One region of the Paraburkholderia sp. Ac-20342 genome, then DNA from elsewhere that is predicted to be linked to it. Evidence: predicted binding sites of a transcription regulator. Region 1 holds the regulator's gene; the other holds the start of a gene.
What was found. The regulator LexA, encoded in region 1, represses DNA repair genes until DNA is damaged. The targets are predictions, from matches to a motif close to ACTGTATNNNNATACAGT.

Region 1 (7,857 bases):
AACTCCTTGCGCACCTTCGCGTCGAGCGCGCCGAACGGCTCGTCGAGCAGCAGCACCTTCGGCTCCACGGCGAGCGCACGCGCGAGCGCGATACGCTGCCGCTGCCCGCCCGACAGTTCCGACGGATAACGCTGCGCGAGCCAGTCGAGCTGCACGAGCCTGAGCAGCTCATGCACCTTCTCGCGAATCACGCTCTCGGCAGGCCGCTCCTTGCGCGGCTTCACGCGCAGACCGAACGCGACGTTCTCGAACACCGTCATGTGACGGAACAGCGCGTAATGCTGGAACACGAAGCCGACTTCACGCTCGCGCGCGCCAACCGCCGCGACGTCCTGACCTTGCAGCACGACCTGGCCGGCGTCCGCGTATTCGAGACCGGCGATCACGCGCAGCAGCGTGGTCTTGCCGCACCCCGACGGCCCGAGCAGCGCGACCAGTTCGCCCGGCGGAAAGTCGAGCGAGACATTGTCGAGCGCGACGAAATCGCCGAAGCGCTTGTGCAGGTGACGAACGGTGATACCCATTTACAGCTCTCCTTGCTTGAGCGGGTGTGGCTGCGACGCAGGCGTTGCGTTGGCGAAAAACGAATGAGGCGCGGACGGCGCACCGGCCGGCCGCGTGCCCGTGCCCGTGCTCGTGTCCGTGGACAACGGCACCGGCGCCGGCCCCGCATACGCGGGCACCTCGCGCGCGGCCGACAGCTCCGCCGACATATGGCGCTCGGCCAGCAGCTTGAGCCCGAGCGTGACGAGCGCGAGCAGCGCCAGCAGCGACGCCACGGCGAATGCTGCCGAGAAGTTGTACTCGTTGTAGAGAATTTCGACGTGCAGCGGCATCGTGTCGGTCTGTCCGCGAATATGGCCCGACACCACCGACACCGCGCCGAACTCGCCCATCGCGCGCGCGTTGCAGAGAATCACGCCGTACAGCAGGCCCCATTTGATGTTCGGCAGCGTGACGCGGCGGAAAATCTGCCAGCCCGAGGCGCCGAGCACGTGTGCGGCTTCTTCCTCGTCGTTGCCTTGCGCCTGCATCAGCGGAATCAGTTCGCGCGCGACGAACGGGAACGTCACGAAGATCGTCGCGAGCACGATGCCCGGCACCGCGAAGATGATCTGCACGTCGTGGTCTTCGAGCCATGGGCCGAACCAGCCCTGCGCGCCGAACATCAGCACGTAGATCAAACCCGAGATCACCGGCGAGACCGAGAACGGCAGATCGATCAGCGTGGTCAGCAGCGCCTTGCCGCGAAACTCGAACTTCGCGATACACCACGACGCCGCGAGACCGAACCCGAGATTGAGCGGCACGGCGATCGCGGCGGTCAGCAGCGTCAGCTTGATGGCCGAGAGCGCATCGGGATCGGCGAGCGACGCGAAGTAAAAGCGCAGCCCCTTGGCGAGCGCCTGATAGAACACGGCGACAAGCGGCACGACGAGGAACAGCGCGAGAAACAGCAGCGCGATGCCGGTCAGCAGCCAGCGCACCGCCGGCGGCTCGCTGACCGGATCGGGCCGGCGCGGCACGCCGGGCGACGTGTTGAGTAACGTATCAGGCGAGGTGCCAAGCGAGGTGTCAAGCGAGGTGTCAAGCGACGCACTGGCGCGGGCCCGCGTGGAATTTGCGCCCTGCACTTCGCTGGCACCGTTCGCGTGGTTGCCCGGGTTCGTAGAACGGCCGCTCATTGCGCACCTCCGCCGACTGCCGCGACCCGCGCTGCATGGCTCGTTGCTGTGCCAGTGGCGCCGCTCGCCGCGTTGCTCACGGCGCCGCCCGCCGGCCCCTGCGGCACGGGCCCCGCGCCGCCGCGGCTCGTGCGCCGCTGCAAATACCACTGCAACGTATTGATGAACAGCAGCATCAGGAACGACACGATCAGCATCACGACCGCGAGCGCGGTCGCGCCCGCGTAGTCGTACTGTTCGAGCTTCGTGATGATGAGCAGCGACGTGATCTCCGATTTCATCGGCACGTTGCCGGCGATGAAGATCACCGAGCCGTATTCGCCGAGCGCGCGCGCAAAGGCGAGCGCGAAGCCGGTCAGCAGCGCCGGCAACACGGCCGGCAGCACGACGCGGCGAAACGTGAGCCAGCGCGACGCGCCGAGGCAGGCGGCCGCCTCTTCCTGCTCGCGTTCGAACTCCTCCAGCACCGGCTGCACCGTGCGCACCACGAACGGCAGGCCGATGAACGTCAGCGCGACCAGCACGCCGGCCGGCGTGAACGCGATCCTGATGCCGAGCGGCACGAGAAACTGGCCGATCCAGCCGTTGCCCGCATACACCGCCGCGAGCGAAATGCCGGCCACCGAGGTCGGCAGCGCGAACGGCAGATCGACGACCGCATCGACGATGCGCTTGAACGGAAACGTGTAGCGCACCAGCACCCACGCGACGAGAAAGCCGAACGCCGCGTTGATGAGCGCGCCGCCGAGCGCCGAGAAGAACGTCAGCCGATACGACGCGAGCACGCGCGGCGAGGTGACCGCGCGCACGAACTGGTCCCAGTCGAGCGTCGAGGTCTTCAGAAACGTCGATGCCAACGGAATCAGCACCACGAGGCTCAAATACGCCACCGTGATGCCGAGTGTCAGGCCGAAGCCGGGCAATGCGCTCGGCTTGCGAAAGGTCAACGTGGTCATGCTGGATACTCGTTCAGGGTTGATGCTCGCGCGGCGGATGGCCCGCGCGCCGCCGCGCCGCGCGTTGCCTTATGTCGTCTTATGCTGCCTGATGCGGCATTGCCGCCGCGCTCGTTTTCAGGCGCGGCGGCAACCGCTGTTACTGCGGCTGATAGATCGAATCGAACACGCCGCCGTCCGCGAAATGGGTCTTCTGCGCGTTAGCCCAGCCGCCGAACGAATCGTCCACCGTGTAGAGCTTCAGCTTCGGAAACCTCGCGGTCAGCTCGGCTGGCACCTTGTTCGAACGCGGACGATAGAAGTTGCGCGCGCCGATCTCCTGGCCCTCTTCGCTATAGAGGAAGTTCAGATAGGCCTCGGCGAGCTTGCGCGTGCCATGCCTGTCGACGACCTTGTCGACCACCGCGACCGGCGGCTCGGCAAGAATGCTCGCCGACGGCACGACGATCTCGAACTTGTCCGGGCCGAATTCCTTCAGCGACAGGAACGCCTCGTTTTCCCAGGCGATCAGCACGTCGCCGATCCCGCGCTGCACGAAGCTCGTGGTCGCGCCGCGCGCGCCCGAATCGAGCACGCCCGCGTTTTTATAGAGCTTGCCGACGAACGCCTTCGCCGTCTGCGCGTTGCCGCCCGGCAGGTGCTCGGCGTACGCCCACGCGGCGAGGTAGTTCCAGCGCGCGCCGCCCGAGGTTTTCGGATTCGGCGTGACGATCGACACGCCCGGCTTGACGAGATCGTCCCAGTCCTTGATGTGCTTCGGGTTGCCCTTGCGCACGAGGAACACGATCGTCGACGTGTAGGGCGAGGCATTGTCGGGCAGGCGCTTCTGCCAGTTTTTGTCGACGAGGCCCTTGTTCGCGAGCGCGTCGATGTCGTAAGCGAGCGCCAGTGTCACGACGTCGGCCTGCAGGCCGTCGAGCACCGAGCGCGCCTGTGCGCCGGAGCCGCCATGCGACTGCCTGAAATTGACCGTCTCGCCGGTCTTCGCCTTCCATTCCTTGCCGAAGGCCTGATTGATGTCCTGATACAGCTCGCGCGTCGGGTCGTAGGACACATTGAGCAGCGTCGTGTCGGCATGCGCCGCCCCGCTCGCGCCGAACATGCCGAGCGCGCCCGCCGCGCCGACGGCCAATGCCGCGATGAATCGTTTCGTCCTGCCCGTAAGCCCCGTCTGCCGATGGTTCATGTCAACTTTTCTCCGCGTGATGATCCGCCTTGGCGAATCTGCTGTTGTTTTGCGTCGCGGTCACGTGCACATGAGCGCCAACCCGGAAGCCAGTCTATCGAAGCGCTTTCATCATTAAAAATAATGTTTCTTCATTTTTTAATACGCAAAAGTGGTAACGACAGACGGGCGCGGCGCTGTAACGACCAAACAGCCGCGATGACGCCCCAAAGCGACGCCGGAACGTCCCCCGTTTCGAGAACTTAAAGTAAAGCTTGAAATGCGCCGAATACTGTATAAAAATACAGTCACCTGTTCATACATACAGTGGCCATGACAAAACTCACCGCACGACAGCAGCAGGTTTTCGATCTGATCCGCCGCGCGATCGAACGCACCGGCTTTCCGCCCACCCGCGCCGAAATCGCGGCCGAACTGGGTTTCAGCTCAGCCAATTCGGCGGAAGAACATCTGCGCGCGCTGGCCCGCAAGGGCGTGATCGAGCTCGCGGCCGGCGCCTCGCGCGGCATCCGCCTGCTGTCCGGGCAGGATGATGCGCCGCACCAGTTCACGCTGCCGCACGCGGGGCTCATGCAGTTGTCGCTGCCGCTCATCGGCCGGGTCGCGGCGGGTAGCCCGATCCTCGCGCAGGAACATATCTCGCAGCACTACGCATGCGACCCGGCGCTGTTCTCGAGCAAGCCCGACTACCTGCTGAAGGTGCGCGGCCTGTCGATGCGCGACGCGGGCATTCTCGACGGCGACCTGCTCGCGGTGCAAAAGCGCAGCGAAGCGAAGGACGGCCAGATCATCATTGCCCGGCTCGGAGACGACGTCACGGTCAAGCGCCTGAAGCGCCGCTCGAACGGCATTGAGTTGATCGCGGAAAACCCCGATTACGAAAACATCTTCGTGGCAACCGGCAGCGCGGATTTCGCGCTGGAAGGGATCGCCGTAGGGCTGATCCGCCCGAGCGAGTTCTGATTGGCTGGTACGTCCGTACCGCCAGGACCGCTCGCGCCGGTTTGTCCAACCCAAGCTGCATTTACCTCGCATCGCCTGGAGAGACTCATGGAACGTCTTGCCCGTCTGCTGCCTTTTCGCCAGTTCGGCCGTCTGCGCCATCTGCGCAAGCTCACGCCCTGCCCACTGATCGAAGCGCCCGCTGAGCACACGCCGTCGCTGTTCGACGAGCCCGCTTCAAGCTCCGGCTTGCCGTCGTCGTTGCCGGCATTCGCGCGCGTCTCGCTGAATTCGGGCTTGAATACGGCCGAGCCATCGCGTCGCGCGCCGGTGCGCGTCTATCATGGGCCATCGCGATTAATCATGGTCGGCACGATCGAGGCCGTATGCCGTATGATCGATCGCTGCATAGCCGACGAAGCCAATATGCACGGCGCGGTGTTCGAGTCCTGAGCAAATTCTGAGCGAGTCCTGAATAATTTGTGAATGAACGCGGAGCGTACTTCCTGTGTTCAGGTATTCGCGTGGTATTGGGATCGTTTCGTCCTCGCCGTGGTCCACGTTAGACCCAACCTGACGGGAGAGTCCGATCCGATGAGAGTTCAGAAACGCATCCAGGGCAGTGCCACCCGGCCACTACTTATCACGTTGATCGTGGTCATCGTGATTGCCGCGCTAGGGTTTATTTATGCGTCGCCGTATATCGCGGTGAATAATCTCAAACGCGCGGCCGATGCGCGAGACGTGCAAACCGTCAATTCATACGTCGACTTTCCCGCGTTACGCGACAGCCTCAAGCTGCAGGTGGCCGACATGCTGACGCGCCGGCTCGAAGCGGACGCCGGTAACAAGATAGCCACGATTGGCGCGGTGATCGGCGTGACGTTGATCGGTCCGCTCGTCGATGCCTATGCGACACCAGACGGTGTCGCGGCCCTGCTGAACGGCATGCCGCCACGCGGCACCCCGGGCGAGCAGCCGGCGGCACCGCCTGCCGCGAGCACGGAAGGCCAGCCGGCGCCACCCGCCGCAAACAACGCCAATCAACCGAATGCGGCACCGCCCGCGCGGCAAAGCACGGCCGGTTATCGCAGCCTCAATGAATTCGTCATCACGTACCGGCGCGGCGAAGGCAATGCGAATTATTCGGCCATCTTCCGCCGCGAAGGTCTGATCACGTGGAAGCTCGCCGCGATCAATCTGAACGAGTGAATGGGAAGTTTGATCTGAATGGACGAGTGGCCGGCTATCGTAGCCGGCCACTCGACAGGATGCGACAAGCGTTTCGATACACCCGGCGCAGTTCGATACCGCATCGAGGTCTTTCAATGGCGCTCGCCGTTATTCAGGCCGTCATTCAGACCTTCGTGCAAGCCCTCATTCAGACCGGCACGCAACGAGCCGCACGCGTCAACTCTCATGCACGATCGCGCCATGTCGAAATCCCGCGCGTGATCGTGCCTCATCTTGCATAAGCAAGCGTTGCTCAGGCAACGCTCATCGGTACATCACCGCGTCAGGCCGCGGCCTGCTGTTGCTCCTGCACCGACGAACACGCGACCAGAATGCTGCACGACACGCGATCGAGCAGCGGCGTATTACCCGCGCCCATCCACCAGCGCGACAAGCCGGTCCGGCAGCGATGACCGACCACCACGAGATCGACCTGCAACTCATTGGCGAGATTGGCGATCTCGTCGATCGGATGGCCGAACGCGAAATGCCCTTGTGCGTTCACGCCGCGCTCGGTCAGCCAGTTCACGCCCTCCTGCAGAATCTCGCGGGCGGTTTTTTCGAAGCTGCCACAGGCCACGTCGGTCAACAGGCCCGCGCTTTGCGCGATGCTGGAACGCATGTCGACCACCGACAGCAAATGCGTTTCCGCCTTCAGGTCCAACGCCAGATCGGCGCCGCAACGCAGGGCTTTACGGCCTTCGCGCGAGCCGTCGTAGCACAACAGGATTTTCTGGTAGCTCGCCATCATTTTCTCCCTTCGCGCGGAAAGCGCGGTCTGAGTCAATCATGGTGCGCCGCAATTCAGCTTGCAAGAGATGGAAAACGCTAAGTGCGTAGTCGCTACAGGTTAATGCAGGCCGCACGGACGTTGCGGCGGCATCGGCCCGGTTTTGCACGCAAATATGGCAGCGCAAAAAATATCGCGTGGCGTGGCGACGCTCCGTTCAGCGTCGCCCCCGAGCATCGATTCCCCAGCACGATAGGTGCCTGAAGGATGTCCAACACGCGTCTACGCCCAACAGGGCTGCAGGCGTCTTCGCTCGACAATGCCCTAGAATGGACTGCTTTCGTAGCCGTTGCGGCCATCCGCGCGCACCGCGTCCATTGCCTGCCGTAGCGTGTTCTTCCGGAGCCTTCATCGATCCATGCCTGCCGCCCCTATCGAATTCCATCAGGTCAGGAAAAGCTACGGCGAAAAAACGGTCGTCGATGGATTGTCGTTCCATGTCAATGCGGGCGAATGCTTCGGCCTGCTCGGCCCCAACGGCGCGGGCAAGACCACGACCTTGCGCATGCTGCTCGGCATCGCGTCGCCCGATGCCGGCGAAATCCGCCTGTGCGGCGAGCCGATTCCGGGCCGTGCGCGCGTGGCGCGGGCGCGCGTCGGCGTGGTGCCGCAGTTCGACAACCTCGATCCCGATTTCACGGTGCGCGAAAACCTGCTCGTGTTCGGCCGCTACTTTGGCTTGAGCGCCGCGCAATGCCGCGCGGCCGTGCCCGGACTGCTCGAATTCGCGCGGCTCGAAAGCAAGGCGGACGCACGCGTGAGCGAACTGTCGGGCGGCATGAAGCGGCGCCTCACGCTTGCGCGTGCGCTCATCAACGACCCCGACGTGCTGATCATGGACGAGCCGACCACCGGGCTCGATCCGCAGGCGCGGCATCTGATCTGGGAGCGGTTGCGCTCGCTGCTCGCGCGCGGCAAAACCATCCTGCTGACCACGCACTTCATGGAAGAAGCCGAGCGGCTATGTCATCGGCTCTGCGTGATCGAGGAAGGACGCAAGATCGCCGAGGGCGCGCCGAGCGAGTTGATCGCTTCCGAGATCGGCTGCGACGTGATCGAGATCTA
Region 2 (7,857 bases), on a different contig from region 1:
CCTGCTCGGCGACGACATCCCGAGCGATAAGCTGAGCCGCGCGCCGCGGCTCGGGATGAATTTCGGCTTTCCCTACTGTCACGGCGGCGACACGCCCGACCCCGAATTCGGTAAGGACCACGCGTGCAGCGAGTTCACACCGCCCGTCGCCAAGCTCGGCGCGCACGTAGCCGCGCTCGGCATGCGTTTTTACGACGGCGCGATGTTTCCGGCCGACTACCGCAACAACATTTTCATCGCCGAACACGGCTCCTGGAATCGCAGCAAGAAGTCCGGCTACCGCGTCGTGCGCGTGATCGCCGATCCGGACGGCGGCAACGCGCGCCAGGAAGTCTTTGCCGAAGGCTGGCTACAACCGGGCGAAACCGTCTGGGGCCGTCCCGCCGACGTGCTGCCGCTGCCCGACGGCTCGCTGCTGATCAGCGACGATTACGCCGGCGCGATCTATCGCGTGACGTATTCGGCGCCTTAGCGATCGTTCGCAGGCTTGCCCGACAACCCCGAGGGCAGCCCCTCTGCAGCACCCGCCAAACCTGCGGGCCGCGCCGAAGAAAATCCGTCCGCACGAGACGTCTGCGTTGCCGCAAACACCCTTACACAAACGTTCAGCCCTCACGGCCGGCTCCCTACCCGCCTTCAGCCCCACGCCTAGTCGCAATGTGACCTCCCGCGCGCGGCAGGCGTAGAATGCGCGTCGGTCCGCGCCATGCGGCGCGCCGCTCCTGCCGCTCCTTTCGACCGCCCGTCATTCTGCCCACGCGTCCATGTCCACCGCTGCCTCGACTTCCCCGCGCTTCAGATCCAAGACCATTACCGCCGCGCTCGCGTTCCTTTTCGGTAGCCTCGGCGCCCATCGCTTCTATCTGTACGGCACCCGGGACATTTACGGCTGGGCGCATCTGATCGGCACGCTGATCGGCATTCCCGGCGTGATGTTGCTGATCGCCACCGAGCGCGCTTCGATACTCGGCTGGGTGCTCGCGACCACCGGCGCCATTTCGCTTTTCGCCGCGTTTCTTGCCGCGCTCGTCTACGGGCTGCGTCCGGATCAGAAATGGGACGCGCAGTTCAACGCCCACACCCAACGCAAAAGCCGCTCCGGCTGGACGGTCATTTTCATCGTCATCTTTTCGCTGCTGATCGGCGCGTTCCTGCTGATGACCGGCCTCGCCGTCTCGTTCCAGACCTACTTCGAGAGTCAGGTGGAAGCGGCCAAGGCGCTCTCGCAGTAACGGCCAGCGGGCGGGTTCCAGACACCGCGCTAAAACAGCCTCAATTGCGGATTGTCGCGTGACGCTTCCCGCTCACGCGATGGCTCGCCCCGCCGGAAGTGCGACATGTCGAGAATGCCCCGGTCGCGCCCGTTCAGCCCCAAACGGCGCACGGTCTGGTGAAAACGCTGCTTGAGCATGTCCGCCCATAAACCCTCTCCTTTCATGCGCGTCGAAAACGACGAGTCGTAGTCTTTGCCGCCGCGCATGTCGCGCACGCGGCTCATGACCCGCTCGGCCCGGTCGGGAAAATGCGCGCTCAGCCAATCCTTGAAGAGCGGCGCGACTTCCCACGGCAAACGCAGCACGATATAGCTCGCGTTGCTGGCACCGGCTTGCGCGCAGGCTTCGAGCACGCGCTCCATGTCCGGTTCGGTGACGAACGGGATGACCGGCGCAATGCTGACACCCACCGGAATACCGGCCTCGCTCAGCGTACGGATAGCGCGCAGACGGCGCGACGGCGTGGCCGCGCGCGGTTCGAGCGTGCGCGCGATGTCGGCATCGAGCGTGGTGATCGTGATCGCCGCCATGAATTGCCCGCGCGCGGCCATCGGCGCGAGCAGATCGATGTCGCGCTCGATCAGCGACGACTTGGTGATCGCCGCGAACGGCTGGCTGCGTTCGCTGAGCACTTCGATCACACGGCGCGTCAGGCGCAAGTCGCGTTCGGCCGGCTGCCATGCGTCGGTGGCCACGCCGAGCGCGATCGGCTCCGGCACATAGGACTTCTTCGACAGCTCGCGTTCGAGCAATTCCGGCGCATTGATCTTCGCGTAGATACGGCTTTCGAAGTCGAGCCCCGGCGACAGTCCCAGATAACTGTGCGTCGGCCGCGCAAAGCAATAGATGCAGCCATGCTCGCAGCCGCGATACGGATTCAACGACACGCCGAACGGAATATCCGGCGACGCATTGCGCGTGAGGATGGTCCTGGCGCGCTCCTCGAACACCTGCGTGCGCAGCGCCCTCGGCTCGCCGTCTTCCGTGGCGCCCGGCAGCCAGCCGTCGTCGACCGCTTCGCGCTGGTCGACTTCGTAGCGGCCTTGCAGGTTCGTCACCGCCCCGCGCCCCTTGCGAGACGCAGGCGGCGCAATCGGAAATTCGGGAATGGAAGAGGTGTCGGGATCGGTCACGGCAGGCCACAGCAAGAGCTACACAAACGCACGTCCAAACAAAAAAACGGCGCAAAATACCTGTATAAATATACAGTGTTTACGCCGTTTGTCGAGCGTTGTTTCCACGCCCGCGAACTGGGCGCTGAAGCCGCCGCCGCGCGCCCTTGCGCCTTTATTCCCTCTTGTGCCGCCTAGGAGCCGCTACTCGCCCACCGCGATCGTCAGCGTCTCCTTGATCTCCTCCATCACCACATAGCTCTTCGACTGCACCGCGCCCGGCAGCTGCAGCAGGATGTCGCCGAGCAGCTTACGGTAGTCGGCCATCTCGCCAATGCGCGCCTTGATCAGATAATCGAAGTCGCCCGAGACGAGATGGCACTCGAGTACCTCGGGGATCTTCTGCACCTCGCGCCGGAACTGGTCGAACATGTTGCCGCTCTTGTGGTCGAGCGTGATCTCGACGAACACGAGCAGCGCCGCGCCCAGCTCGGCGGGGTTCACGCGCGCGTGGTAGCCCATGATCACGCCGTCGCGCTCCATGCGCTTGACGCGCTCGATGCACGGCGTCACCGACAGCCCGACCTGCTCCGCGAGGTCCTTCATCGCCATCCGGCCGTCCTGCTGCAGGAGCCGCAGGATCTTGTGATCGAGCTTGTCGAGGGCCCGCACGGGCTGGCGCTGTGTACGCATGATGTTTTTTCTGAAAATGATGAAAATACGATAACAAAACCTGACGGGCTGTTAATAGTATAGCGGTTAACACTGGGCAAACCGCGTTACACCTCGGGTTAGCACTGACGAGTCGAACGTGAATCGAGCCAACTCGACACCGCCGGCGAACGCCACCGCCCTACTCACCCTTCTGAAATATCTGGAGCAGCTATGCGAGTCGTCGTTTTGGGCAGTGGCGTGGTCGGCGTGACGAGTGCGTACTATCTTGCGCGCGCGGGTCACGAGGTGACCGTCATCGACCGCGAGGCCGGCCCGGCGCTCGAAACCAGTTTCGCCAACGCGGGCCAGATCTCGCCGGGCTATGCGTCGCCGTGGGCTGCGCCGGGCGTGCCGCTGAAGGCCGTCAAGTGGATGTTCCAGAAGCATGCGCCGCTCGCGATCCGTCTCGACGGCACGGCGTTCCAGCTGCAATGGATGTGGCAGATGCTGCAAAACTGCACGGCGTCGCGCTACGCGGCGAACAAGAGCCGCATGGTGCGCCTCGCCGAATACAGCCGCGATTGTCTACAGGCGCTGCGCGCCGACACCGGTATCCGCTACGAAGGCCGCACCGGCGGCACGCTGCAGGTGTTCCGCACGCAGCAGCAGTTCGACGGCGCCGCGAAAGACATCGCCGTGCTGCAGGACGCCAATGTGCCGTACGAACTGCTGTCGGCGGCCGAACTCGCACAGGCCGAACCGGCGCTCGCCGCGGTATCGCACAAGCTCACGGGCGGCCTGCGTCTGCCCGGCGACGAAACCGGCGACTGCCAGATGTTCACGACGCGCCTGGCCGCGCTCGCCGAAGAACTCGGCGTCAAGTTCCGCTACAACACGCCGATCGACGCGCTCGCGATGGCGGGCGGCCGCATCGCCGGCGTGCAATGCGGCGGCGAACTGGTGCGTGCGGATTCGTTCGTGGTCGCGCTCGGCTCGTACTCGACGCGCTTCCTCGACGGCATCGTGAAGATTCCGGTCTATCCGCTGAAGGGTTACTCGATCACCGCGCCGATCGTCGATGCGGCGGCCGCGCCGGTGTCGACGGTGCTCGACGAGACCTACAAGATCGCGATCACGCGCTTCGACGACCGGATTCGCGTCGGCGGCATGGCCGAGATCGTCGGCTTCGACAAATCGCTGCGCCAGGCGCGCCGCGAAACGCTCGAACTGTGCGTGAACGACCTGTTCCCGGGCGGCGGCGATACGTCGAAGGCGACCTTCTGGACCGGTCTGCGGCCGATGACGCCGGACGGCACGCCGATCGTCGGCCGCACGCCGGTGCCGAACCTGTTCCTGAACACGGGGCATGGCACGCTCGGCTGGACAATGTCGTGCGGCTCGGGCCAGTTGCTGGCCGATCTGATGTCGGGCAAGCAGCCGGCCATCCGCGCCGACGATCTGTCGGTGCATCGCTATCTGGGTGAGACGGCGGGCGAGCATCGGCCGGCTTATGCGTGAGCGAGCGGCGCAAGCAACGTTGACTTCGGCATCGAACGGCATGCCGATGCGTTGATACGGACGTAGCAAGCATCGCTGAGTACGAACAGCAAAACCCAAATCGCAAAAACAAACGGCGCCTCACGAGGCGCCGTTTGCATTGCAGCCGGCATGAACATCCAGAGAACGTCCGCCGATCATCCAGCCACGATCGCGTCACCCATCCGCGCTCAGAACTGATCCTCCGACAACGCCAGCACGCCCTCGCCGCCCTTCGCATTGACGATCGCCACTTCGAGCGCCGCCGCCTGCGGCAGCACATGCTCCGCGTAGAACCGCGCGGTCGCGATCTTCGCGTCATGGAACGCGGGATCGTCGGCGCGCCGCGCCGACGCCGCGAGCATCGCCCGCGCCATCTGCCAGCCGCCGAGCACGATGCCCGCGAGCTTCAGATACGGCACGCTGCCCGCGAACACCGCATTCGGATCGCCCTTCGCATTCGCGAGAACGAAATCGACGACCGCGTTCATCGCCCGCTGCCCCTGCGCAAGCTGCGTCTTCATCGACGCAAACGCCTGCCCCTGTTGTGCATCTTGCTGCGCGCCCAGCGCCTCAACCGTTCCGGCAATGCCCGCAAGCAGTTCCTTCGCAACCTTGCCGCCGTCGCGCAGCGTCTTGCGGCCGATCAGATCATTCGCCTGGATCGCGGTCGTGCCTTCGTAGATCGGCAGAATGCGTGCGTCGCGGTAGTACTGCGCGGCGCCCGTTTCCTCGATGAAGCCCATACCGCCATGCACCTGCACGCCGAGGCTCGTCACATCGACCGACAGTTCCGTGCTCCAGCCCTTCACGATCGGCACGAGGTATTCGTAGATCGCCTGATGCTGCGCACGCGTCGCTTCGTCCGAATGACGATGCGCGAGATCGCAGTGCGACGCCGCGACATACGCGAGCGCGCGCGATGCCTCGGTGAGGCCACGCATCGTCGACAGCATGCGGCGCACGTCCGGGTGCTGGATGATCGCGACCGACTGCTTCGCCGAACCATCCACGGGACGGCTCTGCACGCGCTCCTTCGCATACGCGACGGCCTTCTGGTACGCGCGGTCCGAGATCGCGACGCCCTGCATGCCGACCGCGAAACGCGCGGCATTCATCATGATGAACATGTATTCGAGGCCGCGATTCTCCTCGCCGATCAACTCGCCGATCGCGCCGCCGTGATCGCCGAACTGCAGCACCGCGGTGGGGCTCGCCTTGATGCCGAGCTTGTGCTCGATCGACACGCAATGCACGTCGTTGCGCGCGCCGAGCGAACCGTCCTCGTTGACGAGAAACTTCGGCACGAGGAAGAGCGAAATGCCCTTCACGCCTTCGGGCGCGTTCGGCGTGCGCGCGAGCACCAGATGCGCGATGTTCTGCGCCATGTCGTGCTCGCCCCACGTGATGAAAATCTTCGTGCCGAACAGCCTGAACGAACCGTCGGCCTGCGGCTCGGCGCGCGTGCGCACGAGCGCGAGATCGGAGCCAGCCTGCGGCTCGGTCAGGTTCATCGTGCCGGTCCATTCGCCCGAGATCAGCTTCGGCACGAAGGTCTGCTTCTGCGCTTCGCTGCCGGCCGTCAGCAGCGCTTCGATCGCGCCGTCGGTCAGCAGGGGACACAGCGCGAACGACAGGTTCGACGCGTTCAGCATCTCGACGCACGGCGTCGCGATCAGCTTCGGCAGTCCCTGCCCTTCATAGTCGAGCGGATGCTGTACGCCCTGCCAGCCGCCCTCGGCGAACTGGCGGAACGCGTCCCTGAAACCCGGCGTCGCGGTAACGACGCCGTCCTTCCAGCTGCTCGGATTGCGATCGCCCTCGACGTTCAGCGGCGCGAGCACTTCGCCGCACAGTTTCGCCGATTCGTCGAGCACGGCCTGGGCCGTGTCGAGGTTCGCGTCCTCGAAGCCGGGCAGCGTCGCGATGTCTTCGAGTCCGGCCAGTTCTTTCATCACGAACAGCATGTCCTTGATGGGCGCCGTATAGCTCATGTCGGTTCTCCTCCCTTGATATGAAAAAAGGGCGCGGGACTTGATCGGTCCTGCGCCCTTCGCTTGCTGTCGGCAGCCTTTTTCAGGCGCCGCGGCGCTTAGCCGAGTTCGTTCACGAGTTCCGGCACGAGCGTGAACAGATCGCCGACCAGACCGTAATCGGCGACGCTGAAAATCGGCGCTTCCTCGTCCTTGTTGATCGCGACGATCACCTTCGAGTCCTTCATGCCCGCCAGATGCTGGATCGCCCCCGAGATGCCGACCGCGACGTACAGCTGCGGCGCGACGATCTTGCCGGTCTGACCCACCTGATAGTCGTTCGGCACGTAGCCCGCGTCGACCGCCGCGCGCGAGGCGCCCAGCGCCGCGCCGAGCTTGTCGGCCAGCGGCTCCAGAACCTTCGTGTAGTTCTCGCCGCTGCCCAGACCCCGGCCGCCCGACACGATGATCTTCGCGCTCGTCAGTTCCGGACGGTCCAGCTTCGTCACTTCACGGCTCACGAACTGCGAGAGGCCCGCGTCGGCTGCAGCCTCGATCTTCTCGACCGCCGCGCTGCCGCCTTCGGCTGCCACTGCATCGAAGCCCGTCGTGCGGACCGTGATGACCTTGATCGGGTCAGCCGACTGCACGGTGGCGATCGCGTTGCCCGCGTAGATCGGACGCTCGAACGTGTCCGGCGAGTCCACCGCCGTGATGTCGCTGATCTGCGCGACGTCGAGCTTCGCCGCGATACGCGGCGCGATGTTCTTGCCCGAAGCGGTCGCCGGCGCGAGGATGTGCGAGTAGTTCTTCGCGATGTTCACGACCGTCGCTTCGACGTTCTCGGCGAGACCCTGTTCGAGTTGCGGCGCGTCGGCGAGCAGCACCTTCGCCACGCCCGCGATCTTCGCGGCGGCGTCCGCTGCGGCCTGCGCGTTGTGGCCTGCGACCAGCACGTGAATGTCACCGCCGATCTTCTGTGCCGCGGCAACCGTGTTCAGCGTCGCGGCCTTGACCGACGCGTTGTCGTGTTCTGCAATTACAAGATTCGTCATTTCTTTCCTCGCCCCTTAGATCACCTTCGCTTCGGTCTTCAGCTTCCCGACCAGCGTCTTCACGTCCGGCACCTTCACACCGGCGGAGCGCTTCGGCGGCTCGGCGACTTTCAGCGTCTTCAGACGCGGCGTGACATCGACGCCGAGGTCTTCGGGCTTCACGGTTTCCAGCGGCTTTTTCTTCGCCTTCATGATGTTCGGCAGCGTCACGTAGCGCGGCTCGTTCAGGCGCAGATCGGTCGTCACGACGGCC

Region 2: G3N58_RS16870 (PA0069 family radical SAM protein) is a predicted target of LexA. The motif match lies at 2,467-2,484, and genes of this name have one in related genera.

What each region holds. Positions count from the first base shown of each region.
Region 1 covers NZ_JAAGPQ010000032.1:57,120-64,976, reverse strand. The annotation lists gene G3N58_RS15420 (sulfate ABC transporter ATP-binding protein) at 1-524, opposite strand, end outside; gene cysW (sulfate ABC transporter permease subunit CysW) at 525-1,685, opposite strand; gene cysT (sulfate ABC transporter permease subunit CysT) at 1,682-2,641, opposite strand; gene G3N58_RS15405 (sulfate ABC transporter substrate-binding protein) at 2,781-3,827, opposite strand; gene lexA (transcriptional repressor LexA) at 4,140-4,790, shown strand; gene G3N58_RS15395 (hypothetical protein) at 4,878-5,222, shown strand; gene G3N58_RS15390 (DUF2939 domain-containing protein) at 5,364-5,981, shown strand; gene G3N58_RS15385 (hypothetical protein) at 6,098-6,244, shown strand; gene G3N58_RS15380 (universal stress protein) at 6,286-6,750, opposite strand; gene nodI (nodulation factor ABC transporter ATP-binding protein NodI) at 7,151-7,857, shown strand, end outside.
Region 2 covers NZ_JAAGPQ010000036.1:29,382-37,238, forward strand. The annotation lists gene G3N58_RS16860 (PQQ-dependent sugar dehydrogenase) at 1-472, shown strand, start outside; gene G3N58_RS16865 (TM2 domain-containing protein) at 765-1,232, shown strand; gene G3N58_RS16870 (PA0069 family radical SAM protein) at 1,262-2,407, opposite strand; gene G3N58_RS16875 (Lrp/AsnC ligand binding domain-containing protein) at 2,591-3,079, opposite strand; gene G3N58_RS16880 (D-amino acid dehydrogenase) at 3,272-4,558, shown strand; gene G3N58_RS16885 (acyl-CoA dehydrogenase) at 4,768-6,570, opposite strand; gene G3N58_RS16890 (electron transfer flavoprotein subunit alpha/FixB family protein) at 6,669-7,604, opposite strand; gene G3N58_RS16895 (electron transfer flavoprotein subunit beta/FixA family protein) at 7,620-7,857, opposite strand, start outside.